3 regions of the Bradyrhizobium sp. 63_E2_N1_3 genome follow, and region 3 is predicted to be linked to each of the others. Evidence: predicted binding sites of a transcription regulator. Region 3 holds the regulator's gene; each other region holds the start of a gene.
What was found. Region 3 encodes PhoB, which activates phosphate uptake and scavenging genes when phosphate is short. Its sites were predicted from a motif close to TGTCATNNANCTGTCAT; they were not measured.
Positions count from the first base shown of each region.

Region 1: AB7531_RS22505 (DUF2278 family protein) is a predicted target of PhoB. The motif match lies at 1,339-1,355, and genes of this name have one in related genera.
Region 2: phnF (phosphonate metabolism transcriptional regulator PhnF) is a predicted target of PhoB. The motif match lies at 4,798-4,814, and genes of this name have one in related genera.

Region 1 is NZ_CP197235.1:4,722,842-4,733,364, reverse strand. Features, by position in the region: gene hflX (GTPase HflX) at 1-177, shown strand, start outside; gene AB7531_RS22505 (DUF2278 family protein) at 256-1,278, opposite strand; gene mazG (nucleoside triphosphate pyrophosphohydrolase) at 1,472-2,326, opposite strand; gene queC (7-cyano-7-deazaguanine synthase QueC) at 2,464-3,177, shown strand; gene AB7531_RS22490 (nitrile hydratase accessory protein) at 3,327-3,704, opposite strand; gene nthB (nitrile hydratase subunit beta) at 3,704-4,363, opposite strand; gene nthA (nitrile hydratase subunit alpha) at 4,360-4,983, opposite strand; gene AB7531_RS22475 (enoyl-CoA hydratase/isomerase family protein) at 5,104-5,910, shown strand; gene AB7531_RS22470 (DASS family sodium-coupled anion symporter) at 6,039-7,511, shown strand; gene AB7531_RS22465 (methionine ABC transporter ATP-binding protein) at 7,745-8,884, shown strand; gene AB7531_RS22460 (methionine ABC transporter permease) at 8,874-9,539, shown strand; gene AB7531_RS22455 (MetQ/NlpA family ABC transporter substrate-binding protein) at 9,568-10,341, shown strand; gene AB7531_RS22450 (helix-turn-helix domain-containing protein) at 10,519-10,523, opposite strand, start outside.
Region 2 is NZ_CP197235.1:8,426,271-8,436,793, forward strand. Features, by position in the region: gene AB7531_RS40125 (alpha-D-ribose 1-methylphosphonate 5-triphosphate diphosphatase) at 1-131, opposite strand, end outside; gene phnL (phosphonate C-P lyase system protein PhnL) at 143-841, opposite strand; gene phnK (phosphonate C-P lyase system protein PhnK) at 864-1,658, opposite strand; gene AB7531_RS40140 (alpha-D-ribose 1-methylphosphonate 5-phosphate C-P-lyase PhnJ) at 1,651-2,547, opposite strand; gene AB7531_RS40145 (carbon-phosphorus lyase complex subunit PhnI) at 2,544-3,647, opposite strand; gene phnH (phosphonate C-P lyase system protein PhnH) at 3,652-4,260, opposite strand; gene phnG (phosphonate C-P lyase system protein PhnG) at 4,265-4,729, opposite strand; gene phnF (phosphonate metabolism transcriptional regulator PhnF) at 4,849-5,580, shown strand; gene phnE (phosphonate ABC transporter, permease protein PhnE) at 5,707-6,555, opposite strand; gene phnE (phosphonate ABC transporter, permease protein PhnE) at 6,552-7,436, opposite strand; gene phnD (phosphonate ABC transporter substrate-binding protein) at 7,513-8,448, opposite strand; gene phnC (phosphonate ABC transporter ATP-binding protein) at 8,508-9,317, opposite strand; gene AB7531_RS40185 (chloramphenicol acetyltransferase) at 9,492-10,163, shown strand; gene AB7531_RS40190 (alpha-D-ribose 1-methylphosphonate 5-triphosphate diphosphatase) at 10,160-10,523, shown strand, end outside.
Region 3 is NZ_CP197235.1:8,604,809-8,615,331, reverse strand. Features, by position in the region: gene AB7531_RS41015 (lysylphosphatidylglycerol synthase domain-containing protein) at 351-1,406, shown strand; gene AB7531_RS41010 (ATP-binding protein) at 1,439-2,737, shown strand; gene pstS (phosphate ABC transporter substrate-binding protein PstS) at 2,882-3,895, shown strand; gene pstC (phosphate ABC transporter permease subunit PstC) at 4,039-5,028, shown strand; gene pstA (phosphate ABC transporter permease PstA) at 5,030-5,875, shown strand; gene pstB (phosphate ABC transporter ATP-binding protein PstB) at 5,872-6,693, shown strand; gene phoU (phosphate signaling complex protein PhoU) at 6,705-7,421, shown strand; gene phoB (phosphate regulon transcriptional regulator PhoB) at 7,437-8,144, shown strand; gene AB7531_RS40975 (GcrA family cell cycle regulator) at 8,380-8,892, opposite strand; gene AB7531_RS40970 (aspartate aminotransferase family protein) at 9,349-10,523, shown strand, end outside.

The DNA of each region.
Region 1 (10,523 bases), 3.9 Mb from region 3:
ACGCTCGATCTCTCCATCGACGCCGCCGACGGCGCCGGCATCAGCTGGCTGCACAGGAATTCCGAGGTGCTGGCCAAAGAGCTGCACGACGGCCGCTTCGACATGACGGTGCGGGTCGACGAGACCAAGCGGGATATCGTGGTGAACCGGTTCGATGCCGTGCCGCGCGTGGCGTGATCCGAAGGGCGCGGTGCGCCCGACCGGCCTGCGTGCGATATCGACCATATCCGCGTTTCCGGGTTGAGACGCGTAACGCTAGAATGGAATGGTCAGGCCCGGATTCTTCGCCTGCGCCTTGGTATAGGCGACGCCGTGGATCTTGATCCCGCGCTCGTCCAGCAGCGAAATGATGCCGCCCTGGTTCGACAATTCCATCGGCTTCTGCACGACGACGGCGAGCGTGCCCCCGGCCGCGATCTTCCCTGACAGGACCATCTTGTTCTTCTGCTTGTCGGCCAGCATCCAGCCGGTGAGATCGATGTCGCGATCGGCCGTATTGAGCAGCGTGACGACTTCCCGCTCAGGCGTCTTCAAGGCATTGACGAGTGCTGCGATGATGCGCACGAGTCCGTCAGGCATTTGCCCGGTCGGAGGAGCGGTCGGATCTGGCGGCTGTGTCGGAGCGCCGAGATCGATGGGGTCACCGGTCTTGTCGTCGGTGTGCCAGGCCTGGGTCTGGAATTTGAGGAAGACCGCCGTCCATAGCTTCTGATCCGGGAATTCGAACACCAGCCCGCCGTCTTGCCATGGCCCGTTGTCGCCCGAGAATCGTCCGATTGGATTTCCCTGATTCATATGGATATCGTGAATGCCGCGGCCCGGCCGGAAGCCGAAATAATTGTCCGCCTTGGTCTCCGGCCCCCATGTCTCACCGAATGCGTAGATCATCGCGCTTTCGTTTGAGAGCGCGCGCTGGACGAACTGGTCGAGCTTCTCGTTGAGGTCATTGTCGGGTCCGGGCACGGACAGCGGCAGCGGGATCATCTCCTGGGGCTGCATCAGATTGCCGCGAATGAAGTCCAGCGCGATGCTGGCCGGCTTCGGCGGCTGCGGGTGCAGGCCCTCCGGCAGCGCCGCGAGATGATCGGTGATCGGATGGACAAAGTGCGATCGCACCAGGAACTCGACTTCGCTTCCGTCGGCTGACTGCACATTGACGGCGATGCGGAAATCCGCGTTGTCGGCCACGACATGGACTTGATAGTGCGGCGACTGGCCGGTGCCGAAACGCATCGCGATCGGGCGTCCTTTGAGGACCGAATAGTGCTTTAATGGCATCGCACTCACCTGAGGTGGGATTTCGGCTGCGCGGGCTCCGTTGCTCAACTCTAGACTGCTTGTCGTGACGGTTTCATGGCTTGACTGCGATCCGCCATGACCGCCTCGCTGCATTCGGGAAAAGATGCTGACCTATATCTCCTTCGCGACCGCTTCGATCCTTGCGGGTACACCGATGGAGCAGGCCACAACGCTAGCGGCGGGCCTGCGAGCGAGTCTCTGATACCGGTTTCCCCTCACTCTTCGCCGCGTTCCACAGCGCGTCCATCTCCGCCAGCGACGCCTGCTCGAGCGTCCGCCCTTGCGCCTCAAGCGCGCGCTCGATGAAGGCGAAGCGCCGCTCGAACTTTGCATTCGTCGCGCGTAGCGCGGCTTCCGGATCGGCGTCGACGTGGCGGGCGAGATTGACGAGTGCGAACATCAGATCGCCGGTTTCCTCCGCCAGCCCCTCGCTGTCGTTGCGGTCGAGCGCCGCCTCGATCTCGTCGGCTTCTTCGCGGATTTTCGCCAGCACCGCGCGCGGGTCGTTCCAGTCGAAGCCGACGGTGGAGGCCTTGCGCTGGAGCTCCATCGCGCGCGTCAGCGCGGGCTGACCGGCCTTGACGCCCGAGAGTAACGACTTGTGCGTCGGCGTTTCCTCCGGCGGCCGGCGAGCCGCACGTTCGGCTTTCTCCTCGGCCTTGATGCGGTCCCAGACCTCCTTGACGTGGGAGGAGGCGAGGTTGCCGTCCTTGTCGGCGAAGACATGAGGGTGGCGCCGGATCATCTTGCGGGTGATGGCCTCCACGACGTCGCCGAAGGTAAAGGCATTCTGTTCTGAAGCCATCTGGGCGTGAAACACGACCTGGAGCAGGAGGTCACCGAGCTCCTCGCGCAGATCGTCGAGATCGCCGCGGCTGATGGCCTCGACCACCTCATAGGCCTCCTCGATCGTGTAGGGCGCGATCGTCGCGAAATTCTGCTCGAGGTCCCAGGGGCAGCCGGTCACCGGCGTGCGCAGCGCCGCCATGATCTCGATCAGACGGGAAATGTCGCGGGAAGGGGTCATTGCGGGGCAGTCTCCTGGCTCCAAAGCCTTATGCCAAAAGCGGCCCGCCGTTCCCAGCGCGGCGCTGCGGAACAGGCCGATTTCCACCGATTGGCGGCAGATTGGCGAGCCGCGCCCGCAGTGCTAAAGCGCGGGCCATGAGTGACGCATTTTCATCACAAACCGCCCTGGTGCTCTTTTCCGGCGGCCAGGATTCCACCACCTGCCTCGCCTGGGCGCTCAGCCGCTTTGCACGCGTGGAGACACTGGGTTTCGAGTATGGCCAGCGCCATGCCATCGAACTCGCCTGCCGCGACCGGCTGTTCGACGGCATCAAGGGGCTGCGTGCCGATTGGGCCGCAAGGCTCGGCGAGAGCCACACGCTGTCGATTCCGACGCTGGCGGCTGTGTCCGAGACGGCGCTGACGCGCGACGTCGCCATCGCGATGGGCGCCGACGGCCTGCCGAATACGTTCGTGCCCGGCCGCAACCTGGTGTTCCTGACGTTTGCCGCGGCGCTCGCCTACCGGCGCGGCATCACCCACATCGTCGGCGGCATGTGCGAGACCGATTATTCCGGCTACCCCGATTGCCGCGACGACACCATCCGCGCCATGCAGGCCGCGCTCTCGCTCGGCATGGCCAGGCAATTCGAGCTGCATACGCCGCTGATGTGGATCGACAAGGCGGCGACGTGGAAGCTCGCTCACGACCTCGGTGGCGCAGGACTGGTCGATCTCATCCGCGAGCACTCGCACACCTGCTATCTCGGCGAACGCGGCGCGCAGCATGAGTGGGGTTTCGGGTGCGGCGAGTGCCCGGCGTGCAGTTTGCGGGCGAAGGGATGGCGGGAGTTTGCGGCGGGCCGCTGAGGCCACATATTCGGTGTCATCACCCGCGAAAGCGGGTGATCCAGTATCCCAGAGACCGTGCTTGAGTCGAGAGGCCGCGGCCTACTGGATTCCCCGCTTTCGCGGGGAATGACAGCGGAGGGCTTGGCACGAGCGTGCCTCTTACCGACCTACCGAAAATCCTCCGGCCGCAGCTCGATCGGCTTACCGTGCGGCGTACGATCCGCGGCGTGGTCCCAGGCGTCGCGGTAGCGGTGCAGCGTCTCCGCCGATGCGACGCCCTTGCTTGCAACCAAACCTTCCAGCGTGGCGAGCCAGTGCAGGTAATAGGTCTCGCCCGTGTCAGGGTCGCCGGCGGCTTGGGCGCGCTTGATCTCGGAGGCCAAGGCTGCGGCCCATTCCGGCCAGGTGAACACGCCGCGCTCGTGCAGCGTCAGCGCCATCGCAAACGCATGCGCTTCCCAGGGTGCGCGGAACACCGGGCCGTCGTCATCGCGCGGAATGCTCGGAATGGCCGCCGTCGCAGCGGCCGCAGCCGGGCTGCTCATCACGCCGGGTCCAGATAGGGTTCGAAGGCGTCGATCGACACCTTCAAGGTCGGATCACCGTCCGCGCCCCAGAGGTCGCGGCCCTCGAATACGACCGTGTAAAGCCATTGCGGATTTTCGCCGAGCTCCATCGCCGCCGAATCCGGAAATACGTGGCAGCCGTGGTTCAGCTCGACGACACCGACATGGCCGCGCACATAGCGCGGCAGCCGCGTATGCGTGGTCGGATGAATGTTCTTGGCGCGGACGCGATCGCCGATGTTGAATTTTGCCGGCGCCGGAGCAGGGCGGGCGAACTTGCCGCGCACCATGACGCGCTCGACATTGGCGAGGTCGAACTTGCCGTGCTTGAGCGCCTTTGCAGGCTGCATCGCGTGGCCGGCGGCGACCTCCTCCCGGGTGAGGTAGCCCTTCTCGATCAGCATCTCCTCGAGCCCGAGAAACCATTTCTTGTAGTAGGAGCTCGAGAGATAGTCGTGCGGCGGCAGCGTCTCGCGATAGAAGCGCGAGGTGTCGATGTTGAAGGCGCCCGCCGCGCCCATCGCGCGCACCATGGCGAGAACACGCGATTCCCACTCCTCGTGAAACATCGGCTCGTTCGGCTCGGCCTCGACCTTGCCGAACCCGTCCATGCCGCCCATGTCGTGGACGCCGTTCACGAGGGCGCTCCAGGCGTCTTGGGAAAGCCGGTGCCGATCATGGAATCGCGCGTGACGAGTTCGGCGAGCTGCTCCTCACTCCAGCCTTCGGTGCCCGCGGGGCGCATCGGCAGCACCAGGAAGCGGGTCTCGGCCGTCGAATCCCAGACACGGATTTCCATGTCCTTCGGCAGGGTGACGTCGAAATCGGCGAGCACGCCGCGCGGGTCCTTCACCGCGCGCGAGCGATAGGGCGCAGCCTTGTACCAGACCGGCGGCAGCCCCAGCATCTCCCAAGGGTAGCAGGAGCACAGCGTGCACACGACCATGTTGTGTCGCTCCGGCGTGTTCTCGACCACGACGAGATGGTCGCCGACGCGGCTGACATGGCCGAGCGTGCCGATGGCCTTCGAGCCATCCTCTAGCAGCGCCTTCTTGAACGCCGGATCGGTCCAGGCCTTGGCGACGACGCGCGCGCCATTGTGCGGTCCGATCCTGGTCTCATAGGCCTGGATGATGGCGTCGAGCGCGGCCGGCTCGACATAGCCTTTTTCTGTCAGGATCGTCTCGAGCGCGCGCACGCGCAGCTCGGTCTCCGACAGCTCGGAATGGTCGTGATGATGGTCGTGATCGTGGCTCATGGCGCAAAGATAGGCGCAATGGTCCCTGCCTGTCGAGTATGCGCTGGGGCGCAACCGGGTCCCATATTCGTGAGGCCGGATGTAGGCTAGCCTCGCAGCAAAGCGGATTGGGAGACATTGGTGACGAACTTCGTGACGATCGAGAAGGGCCTCGGACCGGAGGGGCGGATTGCGGTGGTGCGGTTCGACCGCGGCGACGGCATCAACGCGCTCTCGCCGGAGGCACTGCGCCAGCTCACCGCGGCCGCGCGCAGCTTCGAGGATGATGCCGCAACGTCCGTCGTGGTTCTGACGGGCAGCACCAGCGCCTTCAGCGCCGGCTTCGACCTCAAGGATGCCGAGGGCCGCTCGCGCAAGGACATGGATCTCGGCACGCTGCGGCGGCATCTCAAGCTCGGGCCGCGTCTGACCCACGCCTGGCATGAGATGGAGCAGATCACGATCGCCGCCATCGAGGGTTTTTGCGTCGGCGGCGGCGTCGCGCTGGCCGTGGCGCTCGACTTCCGCGTGATGGGGCACGACGCGCATCTGCGCGTGCCCGAGATCGGGCTCGGCATGAACATGAGCTGGCAGAGCATCCCGCGCATGCTGCATCTGATCGGGCCGGCCCGCACCAAGCAGGCGGTGATCCTGGCCGACCAGCGCATCAGCGCTGATGAGGCCTATGAATGGGGCCTGGTGGAGCAGGTGGCCGATCCCGGCCATGCGTTCGATGCCGCCATGGAGCTTGCCCGGAAGGTCGCCGCGCAGCCGCCGCTCTCAGTCGCAATGACCAAGCTGACCGTCAACCGGCTGGCACATGCGCTGGACGATCTCGCCAGCCACATGGACGTCGACCAGTTCGCGCTGGCGAGTCTCACCGAAGACCACAAGGAGGGCATCGAGGCGTTCCTGACCCGCCGCAAACCGCGCTTCAAGGGGCGGTAGCAAGGGGCGGTAGAACGTGAAGTCAGGCCATTGATCGCGCCGCGGACAGTCCGTATACGCCGCGCTAGGACAAAAACGGCTCGGCCAACGGGCGGTACAATGCGACGACAATCGAGGGGGGAGGGCCCATGGCCGCTAGCTCGCAGACGCCTCAGGCAAAAGGGTTTAGCTGGAAGCTGATCGCGCCGCTCGTGGTGTGGCTGGCCATCTATCTGTGGCCGGTGCCGACGGGTCTCAACGCCAATCAATGGCACTATTTTGCCGTGTTCGCGGCCGTCATCACCGGACTCATCCTGGAATCGATGCCGGTCGGCGCGGTCGGGTTCATCGGGCTGACGGTCGCTGGCGTCGCCGGCTATATCGATCCCGATCCCGGCAAGTCGCTGCGCTGGATGCTCGCGGGCTTTGCCGAGAGCACGGTGTGGCTGATCGTCGGCGCCTTCGTATTCTCGATCGGTTATCGCAAGAGCCAGCTCGGCCGCCGCATCGCGCTGGTGCTGGTGCAGAAGCTCGGCCGCAACACGCTCGGTCTCGGCTATGCGGTGGCGATGTCGGACTTCCTGCTGGCACCAGCGACGCCATCCAACACCGCGCGCAGCGGCGGCATCGTCTATCCCATCATCAGCAACATCCCGCGCATCTACGGCTCCGAGCCGGGACCGACCGCCGGCAAGATCGGCACCTATGTGATGTGGACGGCGTTTGCGGCAACCGCGATTACCAGCTCGCTGTTCTTCACCGCGCTCGCGCCCAATGCGGCCGCGCTTGCGATCGCCAAGAGGACCGCCGGCGTCGAGGTGAGCTGGGCGCAGTGGTTCGTCGGCTTTGCGCCGCTCGGCATCCTCCTGATGATCCTCGTTCCGCTGCTCAGCTATGTGGTCTGCCGTCCCGAGGTGAAGCACAGCCCGGAGATCTCCGAATGGGCGGCCAGGGAGGTCAGCGAGATGGGCCCGATGTCGCGCAACGAGTGGATCATGCTGGCTCTGATCATCCTCGCGATGTTCCTGTGGATCGCGGGCTCGAGCCCGGACATCCACGTGCCGCTGCTCGGCTCGAACTTCGTCAACGCCACCACCGTCGTGTTCATCGTGATCTCGCTGATGCTGGTGACGGGCGTGATCGAGTTCGCCGACATCGTCAGCGAGAAGAGCGCCTGGGAGGTGTTCTTCTATTTCACCTCGCTGCTGACGCTGGCCTCGGGCCTCAACGAGATCGGCTTCATCAAATGGTTCGCGACCGAATACGCCAAACCGCTCGCGGGGCTGTCGCCGTCGACCGCGATGATCCTGCTGGTCGCGCTGTTCTTCTGGATCCACTACTTCTTCTCGAGCATCACCTCGCATGCGGCGGCCGTGCTGCCGGTGGTGCTCGCGGTCGGATCGGGCATCCCCGGCCTGCCGGTCACGACGCTCGCCATGCTCTGCATGTATTCGCTCGGCCTGATGGGCGTGATCTCGCCTTACGCGACGGGACCCGCGCCGATGTATTTCGGCAGCGGCTACATCGGGAAGGGCCAGTTCTGGGGCTTTGGGCTGCTGTTCGGGCTGCTCTATTTTGCGGGACTGCTGCTGATCGTGCTGCCCTGGTTGCAGATCAGTTGAGCGGGGCCGGAAGCTCATACCCCCGGCAGACGAATTTTCTTCGCCGGGGTGGGATTAGGAAAACTTCGTCCAACTCCCCGCAAATATCTGACATTGCAAGGAAGACCTGAAAAGGCGATGGTGCGTGCTGCAGTGCAGCGCGTTCCACCGGAACCCTCGCCGCGATTTCACTCTCCGTCGCTTGACGCGACCGGTTCCCGCATGCCCCACGGGGGCAGCAGGAACTGTTGTGCATGAAGGCCGCCCCCATGAACGCCCACCAATCGCTCGCGATCGGACAGAAGATCGAAACGCTTGAAGCGATTTCACCTGCCGCCCGAAACGCTGACGCGATGGTCCGTTTCGAGGGCATCTCGAAGATCTATCCGGCCTATCGCGGCAAGCCCGGCGTCAACGCGCTGCAAGACATCGACTTCGCGATTGCGCGCAGCTCGATCACCGGCGTCATCGGCCGCTCCGGCGCCGGCAAGTCGAGCCTGGTCCGGCTGATCAACGGGCTGGAGAAGCCGACCACGGGCCGCGTGATCGTCGATAACAGCGATATCTCGGCGCTGGCCGGCCGCGAATTGCGGCTGGCGCAGCGCTCGATCGGGATGATCTTCCAGCATTTCAACCTGCTGTCGTCGCGTACGGCGGCCGACAACATCGCGCTGCCGCTGGAGATCGCCGGCTGGGCCAAGTCCGACATCAAGGCCCGCGTCGCCGAGCTGCTGGCGCTGGTCGGCATCGCCGACAAGCACGACCGCTATCCTTCCGAACTCTCGGGCGGCCAGAAGCAGCGCGTCGGCATTGCCCGTGCGCTGGCGACGCGGCCGAGCGTGCTGCTGTCGGACGAGGCGACCTCGGCGCTCGACCCGCAGACCACGCGCGCGATCCTCGATCTGCTTGCCAACATCAACCGCGAGCTTGGCGTGACCATCGTGCTGATCACCCACGAAATGTCCGTGGTGCGACAGCTCGCCAAGGAAGTCGTGGTACTCGATGCCGGCCACGTCGTCGAGAGCGGCCATGTCGCCGATATCTTCACCCATCCCAAACACCCGATCACACAGTCTTTCCTGGCCGAGGTCATCGGCGACAGCCTGCCGGTCTCGCTGGCGAGCCGGATCGTACCAGAGCCGTCTGCGGGCGGGCAGGCCGTGATCCGCGTCCAGGTGCGCGGGGCAGGGGCCGGCGACACGGTGGTGGCGCGGCTTGCCCGCGAGCTCGGTCTCGACGTGGCGCTGCTGTCGGCGCGCATCGACGAGATCGGCGGCCAGCATGTGGGCTCATTGACCCTCGGTATTCCCGGTGGCGAGGACGCGGTGACGCGCACGCTCGCCTGGCTCTCTCAATATCAACTCCCGGCGGAGCGTCTCGGCTATGTCGCCTGAACTCATCAACCTCATCGTCCAGGCAACAGGCGAAAGCCTGTACATGGTCGGCATCGCGGCACTGCTCGGCACCGCCTTCGGCCTGCCGCTCGGCGTGTTCCTCGCGACCAGCCGGAAAGGCGAGCTGTTCGCGGCGCCCACCATCAATCGCGTGCTCGGCATGGTCGTCAATGCGACGCGCTCCACGCCCTTCATCATCCTGGTCGTCGCCATCATCCCGTTCACGCGGCTCATTGCCGGCACCTCGATCGGATCGACCGCGGCGATCGTGCCGCTGGTCATCGCATCGACGCCGTTCATCGCGCGTCTGGTCGAGGCCGCGATCCGCGAGGTCGATGGCGGCCTGATCGAAACCGCGTCCTCGTTCGGGGCATCACCGATCCAGATCGTTCTCAAGGTACTGATCCCCGAAGCGTTGCCCGGCCTGCTGCTGGCGCTGACGCTCGCGGTGGTCAGCCTGCTCGGCTACTCCGCCATGGTCGGTGCCGTCGGCGGCGGCGGACTCGGCGATCTCGGCATCCGCTACGGCTATCAGCGCTTCATGCCGGAGATGATGCTGGCCGTCGTGGTCGTGCTGATCGCGCTGGTGCAGCTCGTGCAGAGCGCGGGCGATTATCTGGCACGCCGGGTCAACCGCCGGCTGCGGCAGCGCTGATACTCATTCCCTGAAACTGGAGACTACAATGCGCTTTCTCGCAACCCTTGCGGCTGCAGCCTTGCTTGCGACCACCGCTCAAGCTGAAACCATCCGCGTCGGCGTTACCGCCGGCCCCCATGCCGAGATCCTGGACGTGGTGAAGAAGGTCGGCGCCGAGCGCGGCCTCGACATCAAGGTGGTCGAGTTCACCGACTACGTCATTCCGAACCAGGCGCTGGCGCTGAAGGACCTCGAAGCCAACTCGTTCCAGCACGAGCCTTACCTGAAGAACCAGATCTCCAAGACCGGCTGGAAAATTGTCAAGGTAGCCAACACGATCGGCTCGCCGCAGGGCGTCTATTCGCAGAAATACAAGAAGCTCGCCGATTTGCCGGAAGGCGCTCGCGTTGCGATTGCCAGCGATCCCTCCAACGGCGCGCGCGGCCTGATGATTTTGGCGCTGCACGGCGTGATCAAGCTAAAGGATCCGAACAACGTCTCCTCGACCATTGCCGACATCACCGACAATCCGAAGAAGCTGCGCTTCGTCGAGCTCGATGCCGCCCAGCTGCCGCGCGCGCTGCAGGACGTCGACGTCGTCTCGATCAACAACAATTACGCCGTGCAGGCCGGCCTCAATCCGGCGACCGATGCGATCGCGCGCGAGAACCCCGATGGTCCCTGGGTCAACATCCTCGCCGTCCGCGAGGAGGACAAGGACAAGCCGTGGGTGAAGCAGTTGATCGCGGTCTATCACTCCGATCCCGTGAAGGCGTTTCTTGAGACGCGCTTCAAGGGTACGTATTTGCCGACCTGGTGACGTGCCCGGCCTGCATGGCTCGAGACGCCCGCTTGCGCGGGCTCCTCACCACGAGGGTCCAATATCTCGCCGCAAAACACGACCTCATCCTGAGGGCCCGCCAGAGGCGGGCGTCTCGAAGGATGGCCGCAAGCGAGCTGCTAGCCACGACTAGTCGTAGAGTAGAAGACGCGCGCGTCAGG
Region 2 (10,523 bases), 180 kb from region 3:
GCGGGGGCCCTGCCCTCGCCGATCTCGGCGATGCGTCCGTCCGCGAGAGCGAGCCAGCCCTGTTCGATCACGCGGTCAGCCAGCACGATCCTGGCGTTGGCGATCAATGTTTCCTTCGGCTTGGCATTCATTTCCATTTCCTTCAGGCCGCGGCGGCAAAGCTGGTGACGTCAACAATACGGTCGGCAATCAAATGGCGGATTTCGTCGTCATGGACAATGGCGACCATGGCGACGCCCTGGCGCTTCTTGTCGGCGACCAGCTCGACCACGACGGCGCGGTTGGCGGCATCGAGCGAGGCGGTCGGCTCGTCCAGCAGCAGGATCGGCAGGTCCGAGATGAAGCCGCGCGCGATGTTGACGCGCTGCTGCTCGCCGCCGGAGAAGGTCGCGGGCGGCAGCTGCCAGAGTCTTTCAGGGATGTTGAGGCGGTGCAGCAACTCGCCGGCGCGTGCCTGCGCGTCGGCTCGGGCCGTGCCGTTCACGATCAGTGGCTCCGCGACGACGTCGATGGTCGCAACACGCGGCACCGCCCGCAAAAACTGGCTGACATAGCCGATGGTGGAGCGGCGGATGTTGAGAACCTGCCGCGGCTCGGCGGTGGCGAGATCGACAACCGCGCCGCGATGGCGAATGCCGATACGGCCGGAGTCGCAGCGGTAATTGCCAAAAATCATCTTCAGGATCGACGACTTGCCGGCACCGGACGGGCCAGAGAGCACGACGCATTCGCCCGGGTTGACGTGGAAGGTCACGCCGCTGACGACAGGCAGCTCGATGCCGCCCTGCAGGTGCATCGTAAAGGTCTTTTTCGCGGCGGCGATGTCGATCATGGCGGTCATCGGAAAACTCATCTTGGAAGGCTTATGGCGGCAGAATCGAGGAAACGAGGAGCTGGGTATAGGGCTCGCGGGGATCGTCGAGCACCTGGTCGGTGAGACCCGTCTCGATGACACGGCCGCCCTTCATCACCATCACGCGATGCGACAGCAGTCGCGCCACCGCGAGATCGTGGGTGACGATGATGACGGCAAGGTGCAGCTCGGCGACGAGGCTGCGCACGAGGTCGAGCAGGCGCGCCTGGACAGACACGTCCAGACCGCCGGTCGGCTCGTCCATGAACACCAGCCGCGGCTCGGTGACGAGGTTGCGCGCGATCTGGAGACGCTGGCGCATGCCGCCGGAATAGGTGCGCGGCGCATCGTCGATGCGCGCGATGTCGATCTCGACACGGGTGAGCCAGTCCGACGCGGTATCGCGGATGCGGCCGTAGTGATTCCAGCCGACCGCCATCAGCCGTTCGCCGACATTGGCGCCGGCCGAGACCGCCATGCGCAGGCCCTGCGCGGGATCCTGGTGCACATAGCCCCAGTCGGTGCGGAACAGGAAGCGTCGCTCGGCTTCGCCAAGGCTCGTGAGATCGCGGGTGACGCCGTCGCGCATCCGGTACGACACCTGGCCGGCGCTCGGCGCGAGCTGGCCCGAGAGCATTTGCAGCAGTGTCGACTTGCCCGAGCCGGACTCGCCGACGATCGCCAGCACCTCGCCGGGGTAGAGCGAGAACGACACGTCGCGGCACGCGGCGATGCGGCCATAGGACTTGCTGAGCGACTCCGCGACCAGCAGCGGCTGATCGTTCTCCAGCATCTCCTCAGCCATTTGATCCCTCCTGCGCCTTCTCCTTGTACGGCGCGGCGCTCATGCTGCCGTGATGTCCGGCGGCCTGGCGGCCCTCGCAATAGTCGGTGTCCGAGCACACGAACATGCGCCCGCCCTTGTCGTCGGTGACAATCTCGTCGAGATAGGAATTTTCCGCCGCGCACAGCGCGCAGGGCGCGTTGAAGCGGTACGGCTCGAACGGGTGATCCTCGAAATCGAGCGACACCACCTGCGTATAGGGCGGGATCGCATAGATGCGCTTCTCGCGACCGGCGCCGAACAATTGCAGCGCCGGGCAATTGTCCATCTTGGGATTGTCGAATTTCGGCGTCGGCGACGGGTCCATCACGTAGCGCGCGTTCACCTTCACCGGATAGGCGTAGGCAGTGGCGATGTGGCCAAAGCGGGCGATGTCCTCGTAGAGCTTCACATGCATCAGGCCGTATTCGGCCAGCGCATGCATGCGCCGCGTCTCGGTCTCGCGCGGTTCGAGGAAACGCAGCGGCTCCGGGATCGGCACCTGATAGACCAGCACCTGGTTCGCGTGCAGCGACGTCTCCGGGATGCGGTGACGCGTCTGGATCACGGTTGCATCTTCTGTTGCCGTGGTCGTGGCGACGCCCGCGGTCTTGGCGAAGAATTTGCGGATCGAGATCGCATTCGTCGTGTCGTCGGAACCTTGGTCGATCACCTTCAGCACATCCTGGGGCCCGAGGATCGCGGCCGTGACCTGCACGCCGCCGGTGCCCCAGCCATAGGGCATCGGCATTTCGCGGCTGGCGAACGGCACCTGATAACCGGGGATCGCGATCGCCTTGAGGATCGCGCGGCGGATCATCCGCTTGGTCTGCTCGTCGAGATAGGCGAAATTGTAGGCGGGCGCGTTCATTCCGCGGCCTCCTTCATGGCATCGGGCGCATTGGCCTCGGCAAATTCCTTGCGCAGCTTGCGCAGGAGCCCGAGCTCGGACTGGAAGTCGACATAGTGCGGCAGCTTCAGATGCTCGACGAAGCCGGTCGCCTGGACGTTGTCCGAATGCGACATCACGAATTCTTCATCTTGCGCCGGGGCCACGGCCTCTTCGCCGAGCTCGCGGGCACGCAGCGCCCGGTCGACCAGCGCCATCGACATGGTCTTGCGCTCGCTCTGGCCGAAGGCGAGACCATAGCCGCGGGTGAAACACGGCGCTTCCGTCGCCGAACCCTTGAATTGATTCACCATCTGGCACTCGGTGAGCTCGATGGAGCCGAGCGGCACGGCGAAGCCGACGTCCTCCGCGAAAAATTCGACCTCGACCTCGCCGAAGCGGATCTCGCCGACGAAGGGATGGTTGCGGCCGTAACCGCGCTGGGTGGAGTAACCCATGGCCAGCAGAAAGCCTTCGTCACCGCGCGCGAGGTTTTGCAGGCGCAGGTCGCGATCGGCCGGGAAGTTCAGCGGTTCGCGCGTGAGGTCGCCGACGCTGGCGCCGTCTTCGGCCCGCGGCGAGGATTCGATCAGCCCGTCGCGGCCCAGAATGTCGGTCACACGCGGCGTGGGCGCCGTCGAAGCTTCGGCCGTCGCCGGCACTTCAGGCACGAAGCCCTGGCCAAGCGAGGGATCGAGCAGGCGGTGCGTGTAGTCGAAGGTAGGCCCGAGGATCTGGCCGCCGGGAATATCCTTGAAGGTCGCCGACACCCGCCGCTGCACGCGCATCGCGCCGGTGTCGACCGGCTCGCTGGCGCCGAAGCGCGGCAGGGTGGCGCGGAAGGCGCGGACCAGGAAGATCGCCTCGATCAGATCCCCGCGCGCCTGCTTGATCGCGAGCGCCGCGAGCTCGCGGTCGTAGAGCGACCCTTCGCTCATGACGCGGTCCACGGCGAGGCCAAGCTGCTCCGAGATCTGATCCAGCGTGACTTCGGAAATGCTCTGGTCGCCACGCCGCGCATTGGCGAGCAGGCGATGGGCGTTCTCGATGGCGCGCTCGCCGCCTTTGACTGCGACATACATGCGACTAGCTTCCCTTGTTCACGACACGCGTGGTGCGCGGGATCGCAACCACGGCATCATCGGCGACCAGCACCAAATCGATGCCGCGCGGAAACAGCGCCTCGTTGAACTGCAGCCGTTCGAACAGGTCGAAAGGCCTGATCGAGGCCTGAAGCGTCGCGACACCGTCGATGCCGGGGCCACGCAGTTCGAAACTGCGCCCCGAATTCAGGCTCTCGACCTGAAGGATCACCGTGGTCGAACGATCCGGATACTCGTTCGTGCCCAGTGCGAAGCGCTCGAGCGACGGCAGCGCCGCACCGTCACTGATCAGCGCGAAACTCGCGATCGAGGAGTCCTGCACCACCGGCGCGCCGGTGTGGAACTTGAGCCATTTCACCACGTCCGATCGCTCCGTCATCCGCTCATCGAGCCAGAGCGGCGTGTCGTGATCGAACAGCGTCAGCGCGATCGCGGCAGTGCCGCGCATCGTTGGCGCGGGCGCTCCCGCCATCGGCACGATGCGCTGGACCGAGCCCGGTCGCGCCATCGCGTCCATCACGGAACGAAAGGTCGATTGCGCCGACAAGACCTTGTCGACGAAACCCGGCGGCAGTTCCGCAATCGTGGTCATGGCCTCACCCCTCACCGCGCACCATGGTGTAGAAATCAACCTTCGTCGCGGCGGTCTCGGCCGCCGCCTGCTTGCGCTGGATCATAAGCTGCTCGCGCAACGGCGCGATAACGTCACGCTCCACCGCCTCACCGAAATCACTGGACTGCGCCAGCGCGTCGCAGAGCGCGATCAGCCGCGCCTTTTCGCCATCGCGCCCCAGCGTGTAGCCGAAGCCGACCTCGCCGCTCGCGAGCCGGACCGCTGCGCGAGACACCGTGGCTTCACCGAGATTGAACGGCGCGCCGTCGCCGCCGACCCGGCCGCGCAGCATGACGAGACCGTTTTCCGGCGCGCGTAGCTCCTGATGCGCCGGCAGGGCGAGAGCGCGGAGGCGAGCGGCGATCTCGCCCGCCTCCGCGTGCGCCAGCACGGCCATCGCGGCCTTGCGCTGGACTTGCTGGTTGTTGTGCTGGGTCACCCAATCCACCGAGCTTTTGACAGAACTTGCCGAATCCAAGTTGTCTATGATAATAGACAACTTGATACGGAAGCGCCATGACTGTTTCGTGACAAACGTGTGATTTCTGAAGTAGGCTTCTCGGCGACATGAGCATGCAGGACACAGCCTCTTCGGGCGTCGCGCTGTGGCGCCTCGTTGCCGACGGCATCGAGCGCGGCATCGCCGACGGCCGCTTTGCAGCCGGCGACAAGCTGCCGGGCGAGATGGAGATCGCCGAGACCTATCGCGTGAACCGCCACACCGTGCGGCGCGCGCTGGCCGCACTTGCCGAGCGCGGCATCGTGCGCGCCGAACGCGGCAGCGGAACCTATGTCGAGGCGCAGCGCCTCGCTTATCCCTTGCGCTCGCGCACCCGCTTCTCCGAGATCGTCGGCGCCGACGGCCGCGAACCGCATGGCCGGCTGATCGAGGCGTCCGACGACGTCGCGACCCGCGAACTGGCGCGCGAACTGGGATTGAAGGCCGGCGCGCCGCTGGTGCGGATCGAGGCGATCCGCCTCGCCGACCGCACGCCGATCTGCGTCTCCACCACCTGGCTGTCAGCGGAATTGTTTCCGGGCGCGGGTGAGGTATTCGCCGCGACGCGCTCGATGACGAAACTGCTCGAGCATTACGGCGTCCGCGACTACAGCCGCGGCGCGACCCGGATCACCGCCGGCATCGTGGACGCAACCGATGCCGCGCGGCTCGATCTGCCGCTGGGACGGCCGATCCTGGTGGTCGACGCGACCGACCACGATCTCGCCGGCAAGCCGCTGGTGACCAAGCACTCGCGCTTTGCAGCGGAGCGGGTGGAGTTTCTGGTGGAGAACGGGTGAGCGGGCGACCACGCAGGGCTCGTAGGGTGGGCAAAGGCGCACTTGCGCCGTGCCCACCATCTCTCCCCGATATCTAAGCAGAAGTGGTGGGCACGCTTCGCTTTGCCCACCCTACGGCGCCGGCGATCAGGCGACAGCTCGCCGCCCAATGATCGCAAACCGCAACTTGCTCGAAATAAAATCGATCGCGGCGACGGCGACCAGAATCATCAGGATCAGGAACGACACCCGCTGCCATTCCAGCACGCGGATCTGCTCGGCGAGTTGGAGGCCGATGCCGCCGGCGCCGACGATGCCGATGATGGTGGCCGAGCGCGTGTTGGATTCGATGAAATAGAGCACCTGGCCGGCGATCACGGGCAGCACCTGCGGCAGCAGGCCGAAGCGGATTTCGTGCAAAGCACTGCCGCCGGAGGCGCGGACGCCTTCGACCTGCTTCTGGTCGGCGCCCTCGATCGCCTCCGAGAACAGTTTGCCGAACGCGCCGAAATCCGACACGGCGATGGCGAGCACGCCGGCGAACGGACCAAGCCCGACGACGTTAATCCACACCAGCGCCCAGATCAGGGTGTCGACGCCGCGGATCGAATCCAGGAAACGGCGGACCGGAAAACGCAGGATCTGCGAAGGTATGACGTTGCGCGCGGCCAGCAGGCTGACCGGAAGCGCGAACAGCGCGGCGAGCGTCGTGCCGAGCAGCGCGATCGACAGCGTCTCACCCAGCGCTTTCAGATAGACCGGCAGCGAAGAGCCCGGATCGGGCGGGATCATCATCAGGCCGATCCAGCCGAGCTGGCTCAGCCCTGCGAAGAATCGCGACGGCGAGAAGTCGAGATCGACGAGGCCGTAAACCAGGATCGCAAACGCCGCGACGATCATCGCCGGCATCGCGAGCCGCGCCGAGGCGGGGCGATCGAACACATCGGGGTAGCGCGCGCGAAGCTCTCGCGTGTCGACCTCCTGCGGTCTCGTCACGTCCGTGCCTCCTTGCCGAACAGACGGCCGCGTAGCCAGCCCGTAGTGATGTCGATGATGAAGACCGTGATGATGATGGTGAGCAGGATGGCACTGACGTCGGAGTAATAGAACTTGCGGATGGCGACGACGAGCTCCTGGCCGATGCCGCCGGCGCCGACGAAGCCCATGACGGAGGCTTCACGGACGTTGATCTCGAAGCGCAGCAGCGCGTAGCTGGCATACCCCGCCGTCACCTGCGGCACGATCGCAAAGCGCATGCAGGAGAGCCAGCTCGCGCCGGTCGAACGGATGCCCTCGACCGGCTTCATGTCGGCATTCTCGACGATCTCGGAGAACAGTTTGCCGAGCGCGCCGGTGGAGTGGATCGCGATCGCGAGCACGCCGGCCATCGGCCCGAGCCCGAAGGCAATCACGAAGATCAGCGCGAAGACGATGCCCGGCACGGTGCGGGCGAATTCGAGCAGGCGACGCACCACGAAGCGCAGCCAGGGCGACGGTGAGGTGTTCTCAGCCGCGAAGAAATTCAAGGCGAAGGCCAAGGTCGCGCCGATCAGCGTGCCGACGTAGGAGATCAGCAGCGTCTCGCCCAGCATCTTCAGCCATTTGCGCCAGCCCCACAGCCACTCGCCGGCATCGGTCCAGACCCGCTGGCCGCTATCGAGCGTGAGGATGCGGTCGAAATAGCTGATGAAATTGCCGAAATGGGCAAAGAAGGTGCGCAGGTTCACTTCCGCGCCGATCGCGGCAAGAAACAGCGCTGCGGCAAAGATCACCAGCCCCAAAAGGAGTCGGAGCCGCTTGCGCGCGACCGCCTGGCGATAGGCCGCGTTGAGCACGGCGAGCTGCTGCTCGGGGAGGATCGAAACCGCGACGGTCATCTGGCCAGGGAAGGTAGTCGATCAAAGAGAAAGAGCCGGGTCCATCGACCCGGCTCCAGTGCTATCGTCCCGAAACTCAGGACGCCTTCTTCTTACGCAGTGCATCGACGAACTTGATCAGCTCGATCGTGCCATCCCAGTCCTTGGTGGTGGCGGGATGAAAACCCTTCTTCTGGCCGTCCTGGAGGCGATCGAAGGCCGCCTTGTCCTTGGCCGGCGCGTCGAAGAACGCCTTGGCGATCGCCGCCTTGGCATCTTCCGGCAGGTCGGAATTGTAGGCGTAGGGGCCGTTGATGATCGGCGCCGACTTGTGGATGATGCGGAAATCGTCCTTCTTCATCGGCGAGCCGTCGGCATTCTTCAGCATGCCCTTGGTCAGCATCTGCGCCAGCGTGGAATCGTCATCGCTGGTCCACTGGTTGGCCGCAACGTCGACCGTGCCCTGCGCCAGCGCCAGGATCGCGTTCTCGTGGCTGCCGGTGAAGACGACCTTGCTGAAATAGGTGTCGGCATCCGTGATGCCCATCTTGTCGAGCTCGAAGCGCGGCACGTTGTTGCCGGAGGTCGAGTTCGGATCGACGAGGCCGAGGTTCTTGCCCTTGAGCTGGTCGACGCTCTTGTAGGGGCTGCTCGCCTTGACGAAGAACACAGAGTAGTAGCCGGTCGAACCGTCGGCGTTGATGTCGTTGGCGAAGGCATCGGTCTTGACGCCGGTCAGGCGGGCGCGGGCGAATGACGCCGAGCCGTAGCTGGCGATATGGATGTTGCCGGCGCGCTGGCCCTCGATGACGGCGGCGTAGTCGTTGGCGATGCGCAGCGTGACCTTCACGCCCAATTCCTTGGAGAGATAGTTCATGAACGGCGCCCAGCGCTCGGTCACGCCCGAGGCGTTTTCCGCCGGAATGACCGCGAAGGTCAGTTCGGGGTATTTGGCTTTCCAGTCGTCGGCGGAGGCCGAAGTCGTGAACGCGAGCGCGGCGGCGCCGGCAAGAACCAGTCTGCGAGTGATCATGATACCCTCTTCATCGGTTGGGGTCGGTTGACGCAAAAATTGGCAACTACAGGCGCAGCTCAGGCAGCCGCGGCCGTTCCGAGCGCCGGCACACCCTCAGGCACCGGCACGGGCATTCCGCCCATGACGTCGGAGGCTTCGAGATCGTAGAGCTCGCGCGCGACGTGGTCGGTCAATTCGGCAGGCGCGCCGTCGAACACCACGCGCCCCTGCGCCATGCCGATCAGGCGATCGCAATAGCTGCGCGCCAGATCGAGCGAATGCAGGTTGCAGAGCACGGTGATGCCGAAATGCTTGTTGATGCGCAGCAGCGCATCCATCACGATCTTGGTGTTGCGCGGGTCGAGCGAGGCGATCGGCTCGTCGGCGAGGATGATGTCGGGCTGCTGCACCAGTGCGCGGGCGATCGCAACACGCTGCTGCTGGCCGCCGGAGAGCTGGTCGGCGCGCTGGGCGGCGAGTGAGGCGATATCGAACTGTTCGAGCGCCGACATCGCCAGCGCCTTGTCGTGCTCGGGCCAGGTCTGCGTCAGCGAGCGCCAGGCCGGCATCGTCGCGAGGCGCCCCATCAGCACGTTGGTGAGCACATCGAGCCGGCCGACGAGGTTGAACTGCTGGAAAATCATCGCCGAGCGCGCCCGCCACTGCCGCAATTCCTTGCCGCGCAACGCGGTGACGTCGAGGCCGTCGAACAGGATGCGGCCCTGCGTCGGCGTCGCCAGGCGATTGATCATGCGCAGCATGGTCGACTTGCCGGCGCCGGAGCGCCCGATCACACCGACGAAGCCGCCGGGGGAGATTTGAAACGAAGCGTCGTCCACCGCGGCTTTTGCGCCGAAGCGGCACGTCAGACCTTCAACCACCAGCATAGAGGGCTCCAGAGTAGCTGGCTGCCACCGCTAGCGCCGGCACTTGACACTTGTGTGACACGCGGATCGCGCTGCGGCGATCCTACACACCTCTTCCCCTGTCATCGCATCGTCATGACGTTGTCATCAGGGCACTCGAAGAGGTACGCCCGCCCTCGACCTATCGGATGTAGCATGGCCGGCAAAACGCTCTCGGTTCAACCGACCATCGACCCTTCGGCGAAGCTGCATGAGACCAGGCTCGGCACCTATACCGAGGTCGGTGCGCGCACGATCCTCACTGAAGTCACGATGGGCGATTACTCCTATGTCGTGAACGACGCCCAGATCACCTACACCACGATCGGAAAATTCTGCTCGATCGCGGCGATGACGCGCATCAATCCCGGCAATCATCCGATGCATCGCGCCACGCAGGCGCATTTCACCTATCGTTCCAGCGCCTACTTCGAAGGCGAGAGCGACGACACCGAGTTCTTCGACTGGCGGCGCCAGCATCACGTTCATATCGGCCACGACGTCTGGATCGGCCATGGCGCGATCGTGCTGCCCGGCCGCAACATCGGCACCGGCGCGGTGATCGCGGCGGGCGCCATCGTCACCAAGGACGTGCCGGCCTACACCATCGTCGCCGGCAATCCGGCGCGCATCGTGCGGCGGCGGTTCTCGGAAGACGTCGCCGGACGGCTGGCCCAACTCGCCTGGTGGGACTGGGATCACGACAAATTGCGTGAAGCACTGCCCGATTTCCGCAAGCTCGGGATTGAAGATTTCCTCTCGGCATATGAAGCACGGGCAAGCTCCCTCACCCGTTCCCCTGCCAGCAAACGAAGCGCGGTCGCTTGACAGACATCTTCCTTGAGGGCGGCCGGGCCCTGATCGGCTCCGAGCTCGTCGAAACTTCCATTCTGGTGTCCGGCGCGGACATTGCGCAGGTCGATGCCTCTCGCGGCCGTGCGCGGCTGGCGATCGATGCGCGCAACCTGCTGGTGCTGCCCGGCATCGTCGATCTGCATGGCGATGCCTTCGAGCGCCAGATGATGCCGCGCGCCGGCGTCGACTTCCCGATCGACGTCGCGCTCGCCGACAGTGACCGCCAGGCGATCAGCAACGGCATCACCACCGTCTTTCACGCCACGACCTGTTCGTGGGAGCCGGGCCTGCGCAGCGCCGGCAATGCGCGCGCCCTGATGGAGGCGATCGAGC
Region 3 (10,523 bases):
CAGGCGGGGGCGGCCCATGGATTGACGTCGGCTTAAGTCGTGACGGAACATTGTGCGGTCGAAATCATCAAAACTTCATGGCGCCTGCGCAGGATTGCCATGGAGATTCGCGTCAGTCTTGCCGCCGAAAGCGCCAATCCGTGCATCAGGAGCCCGCAACCCTGCCTAAAATATTGAAGGCACGAGTTTTTGTTCGAATTGCTGAATTCCACTCCGCCCCAAAACGCGCTAGTGGAAGGGCATGGGGCATGCGCGATGCCGGAGCCGGCGGCAAGGGTTCGTTGAATGCCTGTGCGTCGTCCGCCTGTCCGCCGGCCACCCCGGCCGCTGAAGCGTTGTTCGAGGTCTAGATGCTGGAAGCCATACGCAGGGCGATGACGTTTCTGCGCCAGAAGCAAGTCCTGCATAAGCTTGGAGTTGTGATCAGCGTCGCGGTCATCGGCATCGCTTGCTATGTGCTCTACCACATGCTGCGGGGCATCGACGTCAACGAGGTCCTCGAAGCGATCAAGAGCACCGAGCCGAGCCAGATCGCGATGGCGGCGCTGTTCGTGGCCGCGGGCTATTTCACCCTGACCTTCTACGATCTGTTCGCCGTGCGCGCGATCGGTCACGCCCATGTGCCCTACCGCATCAATGCGCTTGCCGCCTTCACCAGCTATTCGATCGGCCACAATGTCGGCGCCAGCGTCTTCACCGGCGGCGCGGTGCGCTACCGCATCTATTCGGCCTATGGCCTGAACGCGATCGACGTCGCAAAGATCTGCTTCCTCGCCGGCCTGACCTTCTGGCTCGGCAATGCCGCGGTGCTCGGCCTCGGCATCTCCTACCATCCGGAAGCCGCTGCCGCGATCGACCAGCTTCCGCCCTGGCTGAACCGGATGCTGGCGATGATGATCATCGCGGGGCTGGTCGCCTATGTGGTCTGGGTCTGGACCCAGCCGCGGGTGGTCGGCCGCGGGCCCTGGACCGTGGTGCTGCCGGGCGGCCCGCTGACGCTGCTCCAGATCGCCATTGGCATCATCGATCTCGGCTTCTGTGCGCTGGCGATGTACGTGCTGGTCCCGGACGAGCCCAATCTCGGCTTCGTCGTGGTGGCGGTGATCTTCGTCTCGGCGACGCTGCTCGGTTTCGCCAGCCACTCGCCGGGAGGGCTCGGCGTGTTCGATGCCGCCATGCTGGTCGGCCTCTGGCAGATGGACCGCGAGGAACTGCTGGGTGGCATGCTCCTGTTCCGCGTCCTCTATTATCTCTCCCCCTTCGTCATATCTGTAATCTTGCTGACGTTTCGCGAGGTTATAATCGGCGCTCGATCGAAGCGCTTGCAGCAGGCGGCGCTCAAGCTCGACCCCGGCCCGGCGCGTGAAGCCGCCTATGTGAGAGAGCGCAGCGACACCGGCGCCTGACCGGCGCATCCCCTTAGGAGAAGCCCGCCCCGATGGCGATCGACGCCCCATCTTCTCCCTCCGCGCAGCCCTGGTCCGACCGGCTGCGGCACTCGACCGTCATCCTGATCGCCGCGGCGCTGGCGCTGTCGGTGGTGGTCTCGCTCGGCGAATTGTCGGTGATGCGGGCGGCGACGGTGTTCCTCTGCATCGCGGCCGCAGCGCTGATCCCCTGGCGGCTGCACGACAATGCCGCCTCGCGCGACGACACCCGCCGCGTCAACCCGGTCGAGAGCGCGGCGGTGGCCGCGGTCGTCGCCGGCATGCCGGATCCGGCGGTGCTGCTCGACCGCGCCGGGCGTGTCATCCATCTCAATGCCGCCGCCGCCCAGCTGGCGCCGGCACTGCGCAAGAACGAGCTCGCCCAGTTCGCGCTGCGCTCGCCGGAGATCATCACGGCGCTGCGGGAGTCGATCGCGACCACCGAGCCGCGGCGCACGACCTATCTCGACCATGTGCCGGTCGACCGCTGGATGGAGCTGACCATCACACCGGTGCCGGTGCCGACCTCCTTCGGCGGCGCCGACAAATGCATGCTGATGACATTCCACGACCAGACGCCGCTGCGCCGGGTCGAGGAGATGCGCGCAGACTTCGTCGCCAATGCCAGCCACGAGCTGCGCACGCCGCTCGCCGCGCTGTCGGGTTTCATCGACACGCTCCAGGGCCAGGCCAAGGACGATCCCAAGGCACGCGAGCGGTTCCTCGGCATCATGCACAACCAGGCGACCCGGATGGCGCGCCTGATCGACGATCTGCTCTCGCTGTCGCGGGTCGAGCTGTCGGCCCATGTGCGGCCCGACACCCTGGTCGACCTGCTGCCGATCATCTTCCAGGTCGCCGACGGGCTCGAGCCGCTGGCGCGGGAGCGCCAGGTCGAGGTCGAAACCCATCTGCCTGAGACCCCGGTGATGATCGCGGGCGATCGCGAGGAATTGCTCCGCCTGTTCGAGAACCTGATCGAGAACGCCCTCAAATACGGGGCGTCGGGCGGACGTGTCATCGTGTCGCTGGCCGCCGCGGCAGCCACTGATGGAACTCAGGAAATCCGGGTCCTGGTCCGCGATTTCGGACCCGGCATCGCGCCCGAGCATCTGCCGCGACTGACCGAGCGGTTCTACCGGGTCGACGTCGGCGACAGCCGCTCGCAGGGCGGGACGGGGCTCGGATTATCGCTGGTGAAACATATTCTTAACCGCCATCGCGGCCGGCTTTTGATCGAGAGCGTGCCCAAGCAGGGCGCCGTTTTCACGGCCTGTTTTCCCCAGGCGAAGACCGCGGCTTCAACCTGATATTCAAGCGATTTCAATCGCTTGGCCGTGTCATCCAGCTGTCACGAAACCTTCGTAAAAGCACAGCCGACCGCTCCTAAAGGGGCGGCACGGGGAGCGCGATCGGGCGCGGATGGCGCTTCGCTCCCCTGTATGGAGACCACCATGAATTTCATCAAAACTATCGTCGCTGCCGGCTTGGTCGCCGCATCGGCGACGGCGGCGTTTGCTGCCGACATCACGGGTGCCGGTGCGACGTTCCCGTTCCCGATCTATTCCAAGTGGGCTGACGCCTACAAGAAGGAGACCGGCAACGGTCTGAACTACCAGTCGATCGGCTCGGGCGGCGGCATCAAGCAGATCCAGGCCAAGACCGTGACCTTCGGCGCCAGCGACGCGCCGCTCAAGGCCGAGCAGCTCGAGAAGGACGGCCTCGTCCAGTGGCCGATGGTGATGGGCGCCATCGTTCCGGTCGTCAACATCGAGGGCGTGAAGCCCGGCGAGCTGGTGTTCGACGGCGAGACCCTGGCCAGCATCTATCTCGGCAAGATCACCAAGTGGGACGACGCCGCGATCAAGAAGCTCAATCCGAACGTGAAGCTGCCGTCGGACGCGATCACCGTGGTCCGCCGCTCGGATGGTTCGGGCACCACCTTCAACTTCACCAACTACCTCGCCAAGGCCAGCGCGGACTGGAAGAGCAAGGTCGGTGAGGGCACGGCGGTCGAGTGGCCGGTCGGCGTCGGCGCCAAGGGCAACGAAGGCGTGTCGGGCAACATCAGCCAGACCAAGAACTCGATCGGCTACGTCGAGTACGCCTATGCCAAGCAGAACAAGCTGACCTACACCGGTCTCGTCAACAAGGCCGGCAAGCCGGTGCAGCCGACCGTCGAGGCCTTCCAGGCCGCGGCTTCCAATGCCGACTGGGCCAAGGCGCCCGGCTACTACGTCATCCTGACCGACCAGCCCGGCGACAAGTCCTGGCCGATCACGGCGGCGACCTTCATCCTCATGCACAAGGATGCCACCGACAAGGCAGCCTCGCAGGAAGCCATCAAGTTCTTCCGCTGGGCCTTCAAGAGCGGCGGCAAGGCGGCTGAAGAACTCGACTACATCCCGATGCCGGACCCGGTCGTCCAGCTGATCGAGAAGACCTGGGCTGCCGAGATCAAGAGCTAAGCGCTCTTGTCCCGGACTGGGCGCCGGGATCTCACAAGACCTCCGCTCCGGATCGGCCTCGCGCCGCATCCGGAGCGCAAGACCAACAACAAGACCGACAACAAGCGTATATCAAACGGGCACAGGGGATCGGCGTGGCAGAGATGGCCGTTCAGAGCGATGTAATCGACGACGCCGGACCGTATGACCGCGCCAAGGCCTTGGGCGCCTTCAAGCTCGGCGACCTCACCTTCTACTGGATCACGCGGCTGTCCGCGATCTCGGTGCTCCTCATCCTCGGTGGCATCATCATCTCGCTGATCGTCGGCGCGTTCCCGGCGATGAAGGAATACGGCTTCGCCTTCCTGTGGACGCAGCGCTGGGCGCCGTCGGCAGATCCGCCCGTGCTCGGCGCGCTCGGCCCGATCTACGGCACGCTCATCACCTCCTTCATCGCGATGGCGATCGCCATTCCGGTCGGTCTCGGCATTGCGATCTTTCTGACCGAGCTCTGCCCGCAATGGGCGCGCCGCCCGATCGGCATGGCGATCGAGCTGCTCGCCGGCATTCCCTCGATCATCTACGGCATGTGGGGCTTCTTCGTGCTCGGCCCGTTCCTGGCCAACACGTTCCAGCCCTTCATGATCAAGATCTTCGACGGCGTCCCCGTGCTGGGCGCGATCTTCGCAGGCCCGCCGTCCTATCTCAGCCTGTTCAACGCGGCGCTGATCCTCGCCATCATGGTGCTGCCCTTCATCACCTCGATCTCGGTCGACGTGTTCAAGACGGTCCCGCCGGTGCTCAAGGAAGCCGCCTACGGCGTCGGCTGCACCACCTGGGAAGTCGTGCGCAGCGTGGTGATCCCCTACACCCGCGTCGGCGTCATCGGCGGTGTCATGCTGGCGCTCGGCCGCGCGCTCGGCGAGACCATGGCGGTGACCTTCATCATCGGCAACTCGTTCCGCATCTCGTCGTCGATCTTTGCCCCGGGCACCACGATCTCGGCGGCGATCGCATCGGAGTTCGCCGAGAGCGACGGCCTGCACCAGTCCGGCCTGATCCTGCTCGGCCTGCTGCTGTTCGTGCTGACATTCTTCGTGCTCGCGGCTGCACGGTTGATGCTGATGCGTCTTGAAAAGAAGGCGGGGAAGTAACATGAACCCGATCTACGCACGCCGCCGCCGCATGGACATCGTCATCCGTGTGCTCTGCCTGGCTGCCGCTGCCTTCGGCGTCACATGGCTCGCGCTGATCCTGATGACGCTGCTCTACAACGGCATTGCCGGCCTGAACCTGGAGCTCTTCGTTGCGGACACGCCGCCTCCGGGCTCGACCGAGGGCGGCCTGCGCAACGCCATCGTGGGTTCGATCATCATGACCGTGCTCGGCGTCGGCATCGGCGCGCCGCTCGGTCTGTTCGCCGGCACCTATCTCGCCGAGTACGGCCGCAACGACCGCCTGACCTCGGTGATCCGCTTCATCAACGACATCCTGCTCTCGGCGCCCTCGATCATCATCGGCCTGTTCATCTATGGTGCGGTGGTGGTGCCGATGCGCGGCTTCTCGGCGATTGCCGGCTGCCTCGCGCTTGCGGTGATCGTCATCCCGGTGGTGCTGCGCACGACCGAGGACATGCTGCTGCTGGTGCCGAACGCACTGCGTGAGGCGGCCTCGGCGCTCGGCCTGCCGCGCTCGCTGGTGATCAAGCGCATCGCCTATCGCGCGGCGCGCTCGGGCCTCATCACCGGCGTGATGCTGGCCACCGCCCGCGTCGCCGGCGAGACCGCGCCGCTGCTCTTCACCGCGCTGTCGAACCAGTTCTTCAGCCTGGGTCTGAACAAGACGATGGCGAACCTGCCGGTCACCATCAATAATTTCGTGCAGAGCCCCTACGCCTACTGGAAGCAGCTCGCCTGGAGCGGCGCGCTGCTCATCACCCTGACCGTTCTTGCCCTGAATATTGGCGCGCGCATTCTGAGCGCCGAGAGGACCGCAAAATGAGTGATCTTTCCGTATCGATGAGCGCGGCCGGTGGTTTGCCCCAGGCGCCGGTGCTGCCCGAAGCTCCGGCCAAGGTGACGGTGCGCAACCTCAATTTCTATTACGGCGAGCACCACGCGCTGAAGAACATCAATCTGGCGCTCGGCACCAACCGCGTCACGGCGTTCATCGGCCCGTCGGGCTGCGGCAAGTCGACCCTGCTGCGCATCTTCAATCGGATGTACGACCTCTATCCGGGCCAGCGCGTCACCGGTCAGCTCATGCTCGACCAGACCAACGTCCTCGACCCCAAGCTGGACCTCAATTTGCTGCGCGCCCGCGTCGGCATGGTGTTCCAGAAGCCGACGCCGTTCCCGATGACGATCTACGAGAACATCGCCTTCGGCATCCGCCTTTACGAGAAGATCTCGAAGTCCGAGATGGACGACCGCGTCGAGAAGGCGCTGCGCGGTGGCGCGCTGTGGAACGAGGTCAAGGACAAGCTCAACGCCTCCGGCCTGTCGCTCTCCGGCGGCCAGCAGCAGCGCCTCTGCATCGCCCGCACGGTCGCGGTGCGGCCCGAGGTGATCTTGTTCGACGAGCCCTGCTCGGCGCTCGACCCGATCTCGACCGCCAAGGTCGAGGAGCTGATCCAGGAGCTGTCCGAGAACTACACGATCGCGATCGTCACCCACAACATGCAGCAGGCGGCGCGCGTCTCCGACAAGACCGCCTTCATGTATCTCGGCGAGCTGATCGAGTTCGACGACACCAGCAAGATCTTCACGTCGCCGACCGACCGGCGCACGCAGGATTACATCACCGGCCGGTTCGGCTGAGGAGACGGAACATGGGTTCTGAACATACCGCAAAGGCCTTCGACACCGACCTCCAGGAGCTCACGCGCCTGGTCGCCGAGATGGGCGGCATCGCCGAGCGCATGATCGTCGATTCCGTCGACGCGCTTATCCGCCGCGACGTCGCGCTCGGCCAGCGCGTCGTGACCATCGACGCCGAGCTCGACGCGCTCCAGAAGAAGATCGAGGAGCGCGCCGTTCTCACCATCGCGCGCCGCCAGCCGATGGCGGTGGATCTGCGCGAGATCGTCGGCGCCATGCGCGTCGCGACCGATCTCGAGCGGATCGGCGACCTCGCCAAGAACATGGGCAAGCGCGTCGCGGCGCTGGAGACGGATTTCCATCCGCTCAAGCTGTTCCGCGGTCTGGAGCACATGACCGACCTCGTGCAGCAACAAGTCAAGTCGGTGCTGGATGCCTATGCCGCGCACGATCTGCCGGCGGCGATGGCGGTGTGGAAGGGCGACGAGGAAGTCGACGCCATCTGCACCTCGCTGTTCCGCGAGCTCCTCACCTACATGATGGAGGATCCGCGCAACATCTCGTTCTGCATCCATCTGATGTTCTGCGCCAAGAACATCGAGCGCATCGGTGACCACGCCACCAACATCGCCGAGACCGTGTTCTACATGATCGAGGGCCAGGCGATCACCGACAAGCGGCCGAAGGGCGACATGACGACCTTCGCCACGACGGTCCCGAACACTTAAGGAGCGACGAACACCATGGGCGCACGCATTATGGTGGTTGAGGACGAGGAAGCTCTCACCGAGCTTCTCCGCTACAACCTCGAAGGCGACGGCTATGACGTCGAGACGGTGATGCGCGGCGACGACGCCGACACCCGCCTCAAGGAGCACATCCCCGATTTGATCGTGCTCGACTGGATGCTGCCGGGCCTCTCCGGCATCGAGCTGTGCCGGCGGCTGCGCACCCGGCCCGAGACCAAGCAGCTCCCGATCATCATGCTCACCGCGCGCGGCGAGGAGAGCGAGCGGGTGCGGGGCCTTGCGACCGGCGCCGACGACTACATCGTCAAGCCGTTCTCGGTGCCGGAGCTGCTGGCACGCGTGAAGGGCCTGCTCAGGCGCGCCAGCCCCGAGCGGCTCGCCACCGTGCTCGCCTATGGCGACATCGAGCTCGACCGCGACAAGCGCCGCGTGGCGCGCTCGGGCCGGCCGATCGATCTCGGTCCGACCGAATATCGCCTGCTGGAGTTCTTCCTGGAGCATCCCGGCCGCGTGTTCTCGCGCGAGCAGCTGCTCGACAGCGTCTGGGGCCGTGACATCTACATCGACGAGCGCACCGTCGACGTCCATATCGGCCGCCTGCGCAAGCTGCTCAATCTCGGCCGCGAGCAGGACCCGATCCGCACCGTCCGCGGCGCGGGCTACGCACTGGACGATCGCTTTGCGAAGGCGGAGCAGGCGTAGCTCGGTGAGCTGCGGCCACACTCTCGGTGTCGTCCCGGACAAGCGCAAGCGCGGGTCCGGGACACCCACAGCGAGCGGTTATTTTGTGAAAAGGTAACTCCGAGTCCCCGTAGCCACATCTTGCGGTGGTTAAGGGTCCCGGATCTGCGCGCGCTCGAGGCGCGCTTGTCCGGGACGACATCGGATTTGTTGAGCCGCCATCGTGTGACGGCTCCTTTCTGAGCTCAGAACGACTTCAGCGCGGACCCGGCTTCGCCGGCGCGCGCCGGCGATCGGCCGCGGGCTGATACGCCACGCGCGAGTGCTGGGCGCAGTAGGGCAGGCCGGAGAGCGCCTTGCCGCCGCAGAAGAAGAAATCCGGGCTCGAGGGATCGCCGACCGGCCAGTGGCAGGTGGCCTCGTTCAGCTCCAGCAGCGACAGCCGCTGGCTCATCGGCACGACGTTGTCGTAGGTGACCGGTTCGGCCTCGACCTCGACTTCGAAGGCCTGCGCCAGCGCGGTGTTGCCGCGCGCGATCGGGCGTGTCACCCGCATCATGTGCTGGGCGGGGCGCGCCTTGCGCGGCCGCGGCGCTGCCGATGAAGGGCTCTTGGCGCGGCCCGACAGGCCGAGCCGGTGCACTTTGCCGATTACGGCATTGCGGGTCACATTGCCGAGTTCAGCGGCGATCTGGCTGGCCGAAAGTCCGGCCTCCCAGAGCTTTTTCAGCTGCTCGACGCGATCATCCGACCAGGTCAAAACGGTCATTGCACCCTTTCCTTCGCCGGCGCCTGCCATCCTGGCGGCCGCACGGCGAATGCCTAAGCTTCGAAAAACCCGTGCCGCCAGAATCCCTTAAGGCTCGCCGGGCGCACCAGATGCGCCCGAACGCTTACGCCGGTACATGAGGACTTAGAGGATCAGAACTGCTGCACGAGATGTCGTATCTGACAAGCCAAACGCTACAATATGGCGTGACTCACGCGCAAGAGTCCGCCGACTCGCTTCCACATGTTCCGTGGCGGAAATACGCAAAATCGCCACCGCAAGACTACGGATTCTGCGTTTCGCGAGGCTTTCCGGGCGGCATTGACACCGGTTTCACCAGGCATAAGATAGTCAGGCGTGCCGCCCTTAAAAGGCGGCACGTTTCGTTTTCCGGGCCGGTCAATGGTGCGTTGCGCAATGCACGCTCACACCGTCCGCAACATTCAAGTGATCGTCATGACTAACAGCGCAGCGCCGCATTTGCTCCCCGTTTTCGCCAGGTCCGACCTCGGTTTCGAGCGCGGTGAAGGCTGCTGGCTGATTGCGACCAATGGCGATCGCTATCTCGATTTCACCTCGGGTGTGGCGGTGAATGCGCTCGGCCATGCTCATCCTGCGTTGGTCAAGGCGTTGCAAGAGCAGGCCACCAAACTCTGGCACATGTCGAACCTGTTCCAGAGCCCGGACGGCGAGAAGCTCGCCGCGCGTCTGTGCAACGAAAGCTTCGCGGACTTCGTGTTCTTCTGCAATTCCGGCGCCGAAGCGCTGGAAGGTGTGATCAAGCTGGTCCGCCATCATCACTTCTCCAAGGGTCATCCGGAACGTTACCGCATCATCACCTTCGAAGGCGCCTTCCACGGCCGCACGCTGGCAACGCTCGCCGCGACCGGTTCGGCAAAATATCTCGAAGGGTTTGGCCCGCCGATGGACGGCTTCGACCAGGTCCCGCATGGCGATATCGAAGCCGTCAAGAAGGCGATCGGTCCGCAGACCGCCGGCATCCTGATCGAGCCGATCCAGGGCGAGGGCGGCGTGCGTTCGGCAACGCCCGCCTTCCTGAAGGCGTTGCGCCAGCTCTGCGATGAGAAGGGCCTGCTGCTCGCGTTCGACGAGGTGCAGACTGGCATGGGCCGCACCGGCGATCTGTTCGCGCATCGCCGCACCGGCGTCACGCCTGACGTGATGTCGCTGGCCAAGGCGCTCGGTGGTGGCTTCCCGATCGGCGCGGTGCTGGCGACCGCGGACGCGGCTGCCGGCATGGGGCCCGGCTCGCACGGCTCGACCTTCGGCGGCAATCCCCTCGCGATCTCGGCTGCCAATGCCGTGCTCGACGTCATGCTCAAGCCCGGCTTCTTCGACCACGTGCAGAAGATGTCGCTGCTGCTCAAGCAGAAGCTCGCCTCCGTGATCGATCGTTATCCCGACATCGTCAGCGAAGTGCGCGGCGAAGGCCTTCTGATCGGCATCAAGGCCGTGGTGCCATCCGGCGATCTTGGCGCGGCGTTGCGCAACGAAAAATTGCTCACGGTCGGCGCCGGCGACAATGTCGTGCGCTTCCTGCCGCCCTTGATCGTCACCGAAGCCGAAATCGAGGACAGCGTCGGGCGGCTCGAGCGCGCCTGCGCCGCGAT